DNA from 4 places in the Paenibacillus sp. sgz302190 genome. Region 1 is predicted to be linked to each of the others. Evidence: riboswitches for the same ligand, from Rfam matches in the RefSeq annotation. Region 1 holds a riboswitch; each other region holds the start of a gene.
The links. Region 1 has a riboswitch for cyclic di-GMP ahead of AC6RNO_RS32560 (S-layer homology domain-containing protein). Riboswitches for the same ligand answer to the same signal wherever they lie in the genome.
Positions count from the first base shown of each region.

Region 2: linked by a shared signal. The riboswitch ahead of AC6RNO_RS12775 (S-layer homology domain-containing protein) and the one ahead of AC6RNO_RS32560 (S-layer homology domain-containing protein) in region 1 are both predicted to bind cyclic di-GMP.
Region 3: linked by a shared signal. The riboswitch ahead of AC6RNO_RS28220 (amino acid adenylation domain-containing protein) and the one ahead of AC6RNO_RS32560 (S-layer homology domain-containing protein) in region 1 are both predicted to bind cyclic di-GMP.
Region 4: linked by a shared signal. The riboswitch ahead of AC6RNO_RS10775 (S-layer homology domain-containing protein) and the one ahead of AC6RNO_RS32560 (S-layer homology domain-containing protein) in region 1 are both predicted to bind cyclic di-GMP.

Region 1 covers NZ_JBZYAO010000048.1:3,217-6,377, forward strand. The annotation lists gene AC6RNO_RS32560 (S-layer homology domain-containing protein) at 490-1,776, opposite strand; cyclic di-GMP riboswitch class I at 1,833-1,943, opposite strand; gene AC6RNO_RS32565 (hypothetical protein) at 2,251-2,430, shown strand; gene AC6RNO_RS32570 (ATP-binding protein) at 2,465-3,161, shown strand, end outside.
Region 2 covers NZ_JBZYAO010000009.1:78,800-81,960, reverse strand. The annotation lists gene nfi (deoxyribonuclease V) at 1-434, opposite strand, end outside; gene AC6RNO_RS12780 (UCP033725 family protein) at 710-1,108, shown strand; cyclic di-GMP riboswitch class I at 1,413-1,523, shown strand; gene AC6RNO_RS12775 (S-layer homology domain-containing protein) at 1,577-2,854, shown strand.
Region 3 covers NZ_JBZYAO010000035.1:7,346-10,506, reverse strand. The annotation lists gene AC6RNO_RS28220 (amino acid adenylation domain-containing protein) at 1-1,156, opposite strand, end outside; cyclic di-GMP riboswitch class I at 1,254-1,342, opposite strand; gene AC6RNO_RS28215 (aldo/keto reductase) at 1,627-2,637, opposite strand; gene AC6RNO_RS28210 (FUSC family protein) at 2,846-3,161, opposite strand, start outside.
Region 4 covers NZ_JBZYAO010000007.1:86,642-89,802, forward strand. The annotation lists gene AC6RNO_RS10765 (GDSL-type esterase/lipase family protein) at 62-703, shown strand; gene AC6RNO_RS10770 (hypothetical protein) at 1,007-1,339, shown strand; cyclic di-GMP riboswitch class I at 1,386-1,497, shown strand; gene AC6RNO_RS10775 (S-layer homology domain-containing protein) at 1,553-2,854, shown strand; gene AC6RNO_RS10780 (DUF5704 domain-containing protein) at 3,101-3,161, shown strand, end outside.

The DNA of each region.
Region 1 (3,161 bases):
ATAGGTACGTGAATTGTTATCATCATACATCCAGACATACCCTAATGTTTGTCCTGGATTTTGCGGATCAGGCCAACCCGGATCGCGGAACCATCCAAAGTAAGCACTCCATGGAATAGCCGAAGTGGTGAACGACTTCTCAATCCCTGTAATCGTTGGTATGTGCCAATTGTTCCCACTCGACTTTGTTAGATATTCATAAACATTCCCGTTTTTATCCTGCAACCAAGCGCTTTGCACGGTTTTTCCTGGTGATGGAATAATGGTCACGTCTGAATAATTGAAGTGATCATATGTAACAAGTTCTCCCGCTGGTTTCCCTGGCGGTGTATAAGCTTGCACAACACTAGTAGAGTAATCAATGTCACCTAGTTTTATTGGAGCTGCTGTAGCTATCTGTGGTAATATCGGAACCACTAAAAATGCAATAGTCAAAATTGCAACAAAGTGTAAACATAGTTTTTTCAATAACCTCACCCTACAGTTAGTTTAATCAGATAAAATGCCAGTGTAGATTAATGTTGGAGAATTAGCATTGATACTATTAAAGACAACTCTGGTTTGCCCGCCTGCCGCTGTAGGAGTTAGATTCCCTCTAGGTACGGCCTCAAAGAAATATCGTGTTTCGTTAATCATATCGCCTGTATTTCCTCTATAAGTGCTATCGTAAGTAATAAATGTAGCCTCATGACCTGCTTTTTTAAAGGGAATATTGATACCTGCAATTCTACTCAATGCCCCTTTTGAATTTAAGTCCCCAGTTGCATCATAAGCGCGATCCGGAATACCTGCGCTGCATCCAGTTACACTTGTTATATTAGCTGGAAAGCTATTAATCTTCATCGTAGCTTCAGTAACAATGATGTAATTATTACCTTTCAATTGCACCCATTCCCCCGTTTTAAAGTCCTTCCATTGAAACTCGCTTACATCACTTGGAACAAGATTTCGGTTCGGATCATTCGGATCGTCCAAATCGACTACAACGTATCTATTAACGCTGCATGACATATTTCCATCGGCAGTTGTCGTTGTAAGTAATTCATCATGAAATTTCTCGTCTTTCAACGTCTTTGCAAAATAACGGGGAAGCATCGTAATAACGTTGGTTTTATGCCATACAATCTCAGCCCTCGATACGGCATGTTTGTCAACAGAAAGCGTCTGGCCGCCCTTAATGGAAAGGATGCGCTCAATGGTTGCCGCCGCTTGGGCGCGGGTTGTCGTTTGATCCTCCCCTAGCGTGCCGGTGTCATCCATGCCTGTGATCAGACCGGCTTTGGTCCCAAGATACATCCACTTCTTGTCCTCCGTGTTCTTGTCGCCGGTTGCCGCCCGAACCGCTATGCGCGCCATTTCTTGGCGGGTCATCGGCGTATTCCAGTCCCCGATCGTAAAGTCGCTCCACTCATGAATCCCCGCGCTGACCGCCGCGTTAACGTAAGGCAAATACCAATCACTGCCGACGGTGGCACCCGAAACTGAAATATGAAGCGCGGAATCCGCCATTTTGATAAATTCTGCCCGCGTTACTTGTTCGTCCGGTTTGAAGGTATGATCCTGATAGCCGTCCACGTACCCTTTTTGAACCGCACCGGCGATGGTCGCCTCCGCCCAGTGCCCTTTCGTATCGCTGAAGCTGCCCGCAGAAACCGTGCCGGCAATATTCGTTGACTTTGTTGCCGGTGCGGCGGCGGTTGTATCGGCTTTGACATCGTGAATTGAACTTCCGAGCAGCACGATAACCGCTATTGTTGTAACTAATTGAACTTTCATTTTTATACCTCCACAGTAAAAAAGTTACTTTTTTCAAAACAAAAAAACCAACTGGTTTCGGTGACCCGGCTGCCGTTTCCTTGAGGGATGCCTTACGACATATCCCCGCAGAAGTAGGCCCGTGGCTTTGCGTCCCTGTCTTTCGAACAGGTTTGCCTTTTCATTTTCATTTGGTCATTTAGGTATTTGAAACTACAAATATAGTACATTGGATTCAATACAAGTTCCATATTAACCCATAATCTAACAGATTTCCACAAAAAACACACATCCCTCACAATATTGATTGCAAAACAACACATATATCATTAAAAAATGCAATTTAAACCCGCTTGTTTTGATCAATCTTATTTCATCCGATTTGCACAATCACGCAACACCATTTGCACAAACACGCAAAATATTTACGATGAAAACAAGCACAATTTTTCCATATAATAGTAGAATAAAACGGAATTTCAGGGTGTGTGTGGGATGGATGAAAAGCAATTTGAGCGACTGCTGATTGACACTATTAGGGCGCATTTCGCAGATGTGCCTACGCCTCCTGCTCCTGTCATTCATGCATCTTGGGAGAAGATGAAGCTAGTGCTTATGGAAGAATCCAAGCAGGTCTCGATTGATGTATCCAAACTCCCTCAATATGGCAACTGACTTATTATAATGGGGATCGAGACCAGGAGGATGTATGCTTAACTACTACAAAGACCTATTATTGAATGTATTCCTCGTTTTCCTCCCGATAGCGTTATATGTCCATGTCTTCAAAGCCGAACGTACGCATTTGTATAACCGGGTTGCCGTTTATATTATTTTTGGCTCCGCACTGGTTGCAACAATGTTTTTTCCTGCTATGATCCAAAAACTCACCTTCGATTTCCGCGGTATTCCGCTTATCATAGGCTCTTTATATGGAGGCGCTTACGTCTCCCTGCTGCTATTTGTCACCTTGATTGTTTGCCGGTTCTTCATGGGGAGCCCTCATCAAATCGAGTACATTCTTGCACTCATCCCCGCGTTTTGCGTGATGTTATTGTATATCAAAAATTTCCAAACGTTCTCGTTGTTGAAGAAAATCATTTCCTCAGTCGTTGTCTACTTCATCATTAGAATGCTGGCTCAAACCGTTTATTTGTATTTGATACAAAATAATCAGGCGTGGGCGGATTACGTGGCTCCGGGCGGTTATAGAACCATTTTGCTGCAATGTTTCGTTGCAGGGCTTTACGTCTACATGCTGGAAATTTTCAAAAAAAATGTGCGCCAGCGCGATGAAATTACGAATAATGAGAAATTCAAAGTCGCCAGCGAAATGGCCGCTTCCGTCGCCCATGAAGTCAGGAATCCGCTTACTTCGGTCAGGGGCTTCATTCAATTGATGGGGA
Region 2 (3,161 bases), on a different contig from region 1:
CCTAATAATCTAGTTTTGCCACAACCAATAGTCGGTATATCGAAAAGAACTCCTAAGTGACTAGCTAACCCAATTCTTCTAGGATGTGCGATACCCTGACCATCACAAACAATTAAATTTGGCTTTATTTTTATTTGCTTAAACGCCTTAATGATTGGGGGTAACTCCCTGAATGAAAATAATCCGGGGATATATGGAAATCGAACTGTATCTTCAATTACTACTGATTCCACTAGTTTTAATGATGTCGACTCCAAAATGACTAATGCTGCAATTAAAATATCACTTCGTTTGCAATAAGCTACATCAACTCCGGCAACATATTTTACTTCATCATATTGGTCTTTTTTAATGACCTTTTCAGCTAAATTATTTTGTATGGAAATTACCTCTTCTTCGCTTAATTCCCACGGATGAATGAATATTGGCTCCATTGAAACCACCTTTTATTTGTATATTAAAAGATTATCGTCTTCTCATACGAGGAGTTTACCATGTTTCGGATGAAAAGGAGGCTGGAAACATGACAGAGCAGGAAGCAAAGGACATAATTGAAATAGAGATGTTAGAACGATTCAATTGGTTTGATGAACATCCATTAAGAGAAAATGAAGTAGGAATTAAGGTTTAAGGTAATCAATGGATCGTATATGTCACAGATGAAAGAGCTTATGCTTCGGAAATTGAACTTAAAATCGGAGGTGTTTTTATGCGAAATGGTATTTGGGCGTTATATCAAGGGCGAGAGTACGAAGTTATCGAACACAATCCGAACGATTATGAATTGTTCACAAAAGAACATGTTGAGAGTAGCTTAGGTTTTACTCTTGATAGTACGGGACATTATTGTAAACGTGTCGAAAAAAACGAGATTCAGTCGATATACGATGTAAGAAATGCTGTGATATTCGATGGTCTTGAATTTCCTGTTTTTCAAGAAGACTCCAACAGGTTATTGTTGGGCAGTGGTATGCATGGACCAGACATTATAAAAAAGTATGAATTTGTAGAAGTGGATCGTTTTGAATACGAAAAGTGGGTAGAAAAAAGTGATATCAAAAAATTCTATGAAGTAAAAGTGCCTATGTGGGGGTTTCCAGCACCATGAGGCGATGATAAGAAATTGATAAGTAGCAGTCATAGTATTTGCTAAATTAGCAGGATTTGGTCAAATATTGTCCCTAATTTGATGTAATTGGCCTTGTTTTTTGCGACTGGAGGTCATGATCGTAAAAACGGCGCGGCGCTGTATTTTCCCTTGGGGCAATGGATGGAATTCGTAAAGGCAATGCTCATGTTTGGTGCAAGTTATAAAATTTTTGTGGAAATATGTTATATTATGGGTTAATATGGGATTTTAATTAGATCTAATGAACTATTTTTATAGTTTTAAATACCTGAAAGACCAAGTGAAATTGAAAAGGCAAACCTGATCGAAAGACAGGGACGCAAAGCCACGGGCCTACTCTATGGGGTGTGTGTCGCCAGACATTCCTTATAGAAACGGCAGCCGGGCCGCCAAAGGCGTTGGTTTTTTTGTTTTGAAAAGCAAATTTTTTACTATGGAGGTATAAAAATGAGAGTTCATTTGATTACATCGCTAGCGGTTATTGCACTACTTGGGACTTCAATTCCCGATGTCCAAGCTGATTCAACCGCCGCTACGCCAGGCACGAAAACAACAAATGCCGCCGGTACGGCATCCACAGGCAGCTTCAGCGATACGAAAGGGCATTGGGCGGAAGCAACCATAGCTGGAGCCATTCAAAAAGGCTATGTCGAAGGTTACCAAGACCATTCTTTCAAACCGAACGAACAAGTGACGCGTGCCGAATTTATCAAAATGGTCGATACCACACTTCAACTTTCGGTTTCTGGCGTTATCTCTGGAAATGACTGGTACTTGCCGTACATTAACGCGGCGGTCAGTGCGGGAATACATCAATGGAGTGACTTTACGAGCGGGGATTGGAATACGCCGATGACTCGCTACGAAATGGCGCGCATAGCGGTTCGCGCAGCTACCGGCGACAATAACACGGATGACAAGAAGTGGATGTACCTGGCGACGAAAGCCGGGCTGATCGCCGGTCTGGACGACAGCGGCACGCTCGGGGAGGATAAAACGACGACACGTGCACAGGCGGTGGCCATTATTGAGCGCATACTTGATATTAAAAATGGTAATACACTCAAATCTGACAAACATGCTGTTTCGAGGGCAGAGGTCACATGGCATCGAACAAATATCATGACTATGCTCCCACGATATTTTGGGAAACCGATCCGTGAGTTTAAACCCGATGTGTTGGACTTCGCTTCTGATAATGGAAATGTAAGGTCAACGGCAAAAGAAGTCATTGTCGTTGACCTTGATGATCCAAACGACCCTTTCCGCAGCTATATTCCCGATGATTTGCAATGGGTAAGTCACAAGGATGGGAAATATAGGAACATAAACAGTGGCGCATATGTTCTTGTTGCGATGAATCGCTTGACTTTAGAAAAAAAATACGGAATTACACCATTGTACTACAAGAGTGGAATCGGAATGACTGCCAAACTTGTTTCTGAAACTCCTAGCGATGATCCGAGTATTCTTGACGCAAGCGAGCAGCTATATTCAAAATCCAAAAAAGGGGATTTTCAAATTGAAATGAACTATCCTGGGCATGAGTGGGAAGATCTACGTGATCAGGAGTATATTAACGGCTTTGTTATTCCAAAGGGTAATCTAGTTGTCGAAAAAAAAATACCAAACATTGGCCTAGAGTTTAGCCAACCTCAACAATTCGGAGGCAAGTATGTAGAGGTTGTTTTGTCTGCTCCTGATTATAATTACAACCAAAATTAAGGGTTCTTAACATGAAAAAAAAGATAGGTATATTCCTCTTCATGATATTGTTTTTTGGCAATGTCTTATCCATCATTATTTACCCTGACAAAGTTAGTGCTACGGGCACGCCTCCGACGGTCACAGCAACATTAAGTGCGCCAGGGGGGTACAACGATAACTTTACCATTGATGGTATTTCGTACGCCGGGAAATGGCTGCCACAAGAGTATTTCAATCCAAGCTCTTCCACAATTGATGTCGGAGGCGATCCGGCACAAATTGATAAAGTTGTATTAGTCGATCCAGGTACAGATACAGCAAGGTA
Region 3 (3,161 bases), on a different contig from region 1:
GCGCATTCCTTTCGTGATGATGCGGCATGCTTACGATCCGGCACGCTGCGCCGTTAAACGATTCTCTCGTTTCCTGTTCTTCAAAAGAAAGCGATATATCAAACAAATTTCCTTTTTCGTGGACATCCTCGTAAACCGCCCGATAAATTTCGCCGAAAGATATTTTCTGATGCCGATAGCACTGCATAAGCTCACGCTTGATGAACTTTATCAGTTCTTTGAAGCTTATATCCTGCTCGGGACTTATCCGAAGCGGCAGCACATTGGCGAAGTGTCCCACGGTCTGCTTATACTGCGCTTTGCCCCGGTTAAAAACCGGGACGCCGATCACCATTTCGTTTCGATTGCAAACCCTGCTGAAATAAAGGAACAGTATGCCTAAAAAGTAGTGGAACGACGAACAACCTTCCTCCTTACAAAATTCAACCATTTGATCGTACAATGCCTTGTTTATTGTTAAAGTTTCCCTATTGCTCCAAACAGAATCGCCGTAATCATCATCCGTGTTCAAACCTCTGCTTAGCAAAGGCTCGGGAACGGTTCGATATTTGCTCTGCCAGAACTTCCTATCCTTCAAAAAGGCTGAAGAATTCAAATAATTCTGGTTGTCAGAGATAAAATCGGTATAGGAATAGGAAGGTCTGTTCATTTCCCCAATTCCTTGAGCCAATTCATTGTAATTTTCAAACATTTGACTGATGAGGAGGGCAAACCCCCATCCATCAATGATCATATGATGAACTTTAAGTAAAATGAAATATACACCCGGTTCGCCTTGTAATAATTCAAATCGAAAATAATTGTCCTTCGGTTGAAAAATTTTCAAAAACTCTTTTTTCATCCAATCCAGGCAAAAGGAATTCGGATCTTTCTTCCCCGAAAAATCATGAAACGGAGCTTCATAGTCGATTTCCGGCAGGATTGTTAAATAGGGCTCGCCCTTTTTATCAATAAGACGAGTTCTGAGAGAATCATTCTGCCTGATTAACAACTGAATGGACTTCTTAAAGATAGCCGTATCCAGTTTTCCTTTAACCTCAATGTACCCGCCAAGGTTGTAAATAGGTTTTCCAGGGTGCATACTTTGCTCGAGCCATATATCTTTCTGATAGGAACTTAACGGATACTCCTCGATACCTATCACGCTTGTTTCCATAACGTTTCCCCCTGTTCTCCGAATGATTTTTCGCTGCAATAAAAAAAGCCTGTTCCCATAGTTAAGAAGAACAGACGACAAATTTCGCCCAGTTTCCTTCGGCAACCTGGCAATCATGGCTGTTTATCCAGCTTTAGACCCATGGCTTTGTGTCCACCACTTTCGAGGTGTTTACGATTAACGGGAAATAACATAAGTATGTTGTTTTACATCCTTACCAGAAACTTGGCTTCATCCATTTACATAAACGGCCCCCTCCCATAGTTTTATACAGCCTTCCGGTATTCGCCGAGACTTCTGCACAACTTTAGCGGCTTAATTCTGTTAGCATGATGAATCCGCGATCCGCTTAGTTCGCTGTTCTTAGATCGATATACCTATGGAATTAATTGTATTATCTAAAAAATATCGAATTTTGTCAATAAATTCTAAGTTTTTAATAAAATTCATGATAAGTATATTGGTCACAATTACTTCGATCTCAGCACTTGGTTGGAAATGCTGCTGACCATCTCAATCTCTCCGGCTGTCAAGGTAAACTGCATCGCCTTCACATTTTCCTCGGCATGAGTTACTTTTGAAGCCCCAGGTATCGCAAATACGTTCTCTCCGTGGGCATTAATCAACCAATTCAAGGCAATCTGCGTTGGCGTTGCGTTATATTGTTGAGCCAACTGTTCCAACGTTTCAATCAGCGGCTTTGATTTCTGCAAGCCCGACTCCCGGAATGCCGCTGTCCACTTTCGCGGACCCGTGATCGACTTGACCAAGGATGGATTTTTGTGAAATTTGCCGCTTAAGATCCCTTGCATTAATGGGGAGTAGGCGATGATCGCCACGCCGAGTTCTTTAGCCGTATCCAAAATTCCGTTCTGTTCAATTCTCCGGTCGAGCAGGCTATATTTCACTTGATTCGAAACTAGACGAAGGCCATGCTCGCGCAGCACGCGATCGGCCTCGCGCATTTGTTGCGCGGAAAAGTTGCTTACACCCACATATTTAATCTTCCCTTGCTCGACTAAACTAGCCATAGAATTCATCATGGCGGCAACCGAAGCAAAGGAGTAAGGAGAATGCACCTGATAAAGGTGAATCGTCCGGTGATCCAACTGGCGGATACGTTCATCAATCGTTGCCGTAATGCTGCCTGCGGTGCGAAAAGCCGGCCACCATTTCGTAGCGATATTCGCCTGTGCCGCGAGCGTTCCGCCAATCTCATTCAGCGTGCCGGCAAGTAGCTGCTCAGACTGTCCGCCACCGTACGCTTCAGCAGTATCGAACCAATTAATTCCACCTTCCAAGCTGGTCTGAACAATTTGCCTTATATCCTCTCTCCGCAGCGCCGGCCAGAATTTCCCGACGAGCCCTTTTCCGTTGCTGAACTGCCAGCATCCAAGCCCCAGCGGTGACAGCTTTAAATCCGAGTTGCCCAGCTTGCGTAATTGCAATGAAGCTGCCGTAGTTACTGTTTTCTCTTCCATGATGCTTCCACCATCTCCCGTAAAATAATGTGTAGAGTTTTTTATAAAATATATGGAAAAACCACCTTCAGAATCCTTTTTTGTTATATCGGTTAAAAACTGGCGATTGATTAACAAAATGTGCTTTATGCCATTCGATTAAACAAGTTTTTCCATCCGAGCGCAAAAAACCGCTGCCCCTTTTCGGGGACAACGGCTCCTCATTTTGCTACTTCAATTTTATGCTTTTCAGCAGCGCATCGATCGGTTCCTTCTCGTCCGTATCTCCGCGATGGTAATGTTCCACAAGCTTGTCCAGCCGCGCTACCTGATGGCCGTAATCGTACATGGCGGCCGCCACGACCGAATGCCGCAACATACCTCCCGGCCCTTCGGAAAACTGCTCGATGATCGTCGACATAAAACGTTCGCTCTCCGCCTCCATCTCCAGCCCTTCGGAGCTGTCCGCCTTCAGTTTATCATCGAACTTCAGCAGCACGTGCTCGTGGAATTTGATCAACTTCTCCAGATGGCCGTCAAAAAAC
Region 4 (3,161 bases), on a different contig from region 1:
GCGTAGGATGAGGGGGTAAAAAGCCGCCCGTTTGCCGGCGGCAACATGAGGAGGCGTTACCGTGCCGTTTAAAGCCAAGGACAAGATCGTGTTTATCGGCGACAGCATCACTGACAAAGGAAGAAAAAAAGATCCCCTGAAGCTCGGGTCGGGCTATGTTCGCCTGATTCACGATTACTTGACGGCGGCGTACCCGAATCTTTCGCTGAAAATCATAAATGAAGGCGTTTCCGGCAACCGCGTGACCGACCTGGAAAAACGCTGGACACTCGATGTGCTCGATCACCGGCCGCAGTGGGTATCGGTTTCGATCGGCATCAACGACGTGTGGCGGCAATTGGACTCACCGGATGCGGAGCAGGTGTACCCCGACAAATTCGAAGCGGTATACCGTCACTTGCTGGAACAAACGAAGCAAATACCCGGCTGCCGCCCGATCCTCATGCAGCCTACGGTGATCAAGGAGTACCCGGATGCGACGGGAAATATACTGCTGCGCCCTTACGTGGACATCGTGAACCGGCTCGCCGGACAGTTCGACGCGATCCTGGTGCCCACGCATCAAGCGTTTATCGATTTTATTGCAAGTGAAACAGGCAAAGATTCGACTACCGACGGCGTACATATGAACCCGCTCGGGGACATGCTGATGGCCGTGACATGGCTGAAGGCCGTTATGGTGCCTTTTCCCGGAAACAAGTGATTCCGGGAGATTGTGGAATGGTCGGCCGGCTGCCGTCATGCGGTGCAACGCCGCGCGCTGGAAGCTGCGCGGCTTGGGTGGCGTTTGCTGGGGCAGCCAGGGGGGAGCTGATTTGGGGCGCGGTCATTCATGAAGCGGCTGGGTGTTGGCATTGGCACGGCATAGGCGTAGGCACAGCATCGGCATAGGCACAGGCAGCCCGAAAACCTGCAAAAGTGCAGGATTTTTCCATGAAAGTGGCTCGTTTTGGCGAAAAGCCTGCGATTATACAGGAATTTTCGCTTAAACGAGCCTGAGGTCCACGTGTTCGATGAAAAGCCTGCACATTTGCAGGAATTGTTTCATTGCCAGCCTATCAACGAGCAAAAACCTGCACTTTTGCAGGTTTTCTTTGTGTTGCTAGGCAGATGTGCCGCCGGTTCTAGCACGCCAGACCGAAAAGCTGCGTACCATCTTACGACGATGGGGGCGGCTTTTTATTTTGGGCGTGTCGATGAATCTTTTTTTGAAGGTAGCGATCACCTAAAAGCTGTAAAGCTAATTAGCGGGGGGTGTAAAACAAACGCGTTGAGCGCAAGGTATAATTTTTTTTGTGGAAATATGTTAGTTTATGGGTTAATATGGAACTCATATTAAATCTAATGTACTATTTTTATAGTTTTAAATACCTAAGAACCAAGTGGAATTGAAAAGGCAAACCTGTTCGAAAGACAGGGACGCAAAGCCACGGGCCTACTTCTACGGGGTACAAGTCGCTAGACTTCCCTCGGGGAAACGGCAGCCGGGCCGCCAAAGGCAGTTGGTTTTTTATTTTGGGAAAAGTAATTTTTTTACTATGGAGGCATAAAAATGAGAGCCCATTTGATTACATCACTGGCAGTTGTTGCACTACTGGGAAGTTCAATTCCGGATGTCAAAGCTGATTCAACCGCCGCTACGCCAGGCACGAAAACAACAAATGCCACCGGTACGGCTTCTACAGGCAGCTTCAGCGACACAAAAGGGCATTGGGCGGAGACGACCATCGCCGGCGCGGTACAAAAAGGATATGTCGACGGATACCAGGACCACTCCTTCAAACCGAATGCAAAAGTGACGCGCGCCGAGTTTATCAAACTGGTCGATACCGCGCTTCATATTCCAATCTCAGGGGTAACCGAAGGTAATGACTGGTACTTGCCTTACGTTAACGCGGCGACCAACGCGGGGATTTATAAGCGGAGCGATTTTACGAGCGGGGATTGGAACACGCCGATGACGCGTCAAGAAATGGCCAGAACGGCTGTTAGGGCCGCAACCGCCGACAAGAACATTGATGACACGAAGTGGATGTATCTAGCGACCAAAGCCGGTCTGATTACCGGTCTAGATGATAGGGGGACGCTCGGGGAAGACCAACCGACGACACGGGCTCAGGCGGTAACGACAATTGAACGCATTTTGACTGTTAAGGGAGGTCATTCGCTGGCCGTCGATGAAAAAGCCGTTGCCAGTGCGGAGCAATCCACGAATGCCCCCAAAGATCCTTGGGGACGCGCGATTCGCACAACAAATCTGCCGTCGAATAGCGGTGATTTCCCTTACATCCTACAGGATATTCCCAATGAAATGTACGAACATAAACATCCGTTTCAGACGGATTTGACCCGTTTTACTGCAAAGGAAATCATCCATGACTCCAGATATTACTCTAGGGATACAGTCGATCGATGGGTTAAACTCGTATCACAGTTTGGCAATCAGATACTGAATGTGGATTACGAGACAATAGACCAAAACTGGGTGGATGCTTTCGTACAAACCGTTAATATTCCGAAGCACGTCAGTGGTGATGCCCAAAAGTATGTCGAGTGGGTGAAGCAAAATCACATTCGAATTGAAGGCACTGTGACACCAGAACCTTCTATCGTTTTTTTCGGCGATAATAAGCATTGGGTACGAAGTATGTTTCGGTTTAGAGTAACCAGTTTTGATGAAAACAAAAATTTGTTTGTCGATATATGGGGGCCGAAAAATATTGAAAAAGACGTGTGGTATATTGGTTATACAGATGTGGCCATTGCGTCAGAAAATTTTGCTTCGCAACTTGCAGAAAAGAAAATAACATCTGATGCTGCATTCTTTGCTTATAAAACCTATCATGCAGAGTAGAAGGCAAATAACCTATGAAAAGAACTACAAAAAAATATATCAATTGTATTTCTTACGGCACTGTTACTAGTGCTTTTGCCATCTTTGTGGACGTATGCCTACCCAGTGTCAATTTATTTGGAGGAAAGTTCACATGATGTAACAATTGACATTACTTCAACTGCTGCCACAACCGGTATTCGGTACCGAATTGTCGGGTGGATGATTCATAGTGCTCCGGCATGTTCAAGTGGCAATTGCAAGCCGATGGATCTAACCGGTACTGTAGTTTATAACAATGCGGCGAATATAACTCAATTTCCGAATA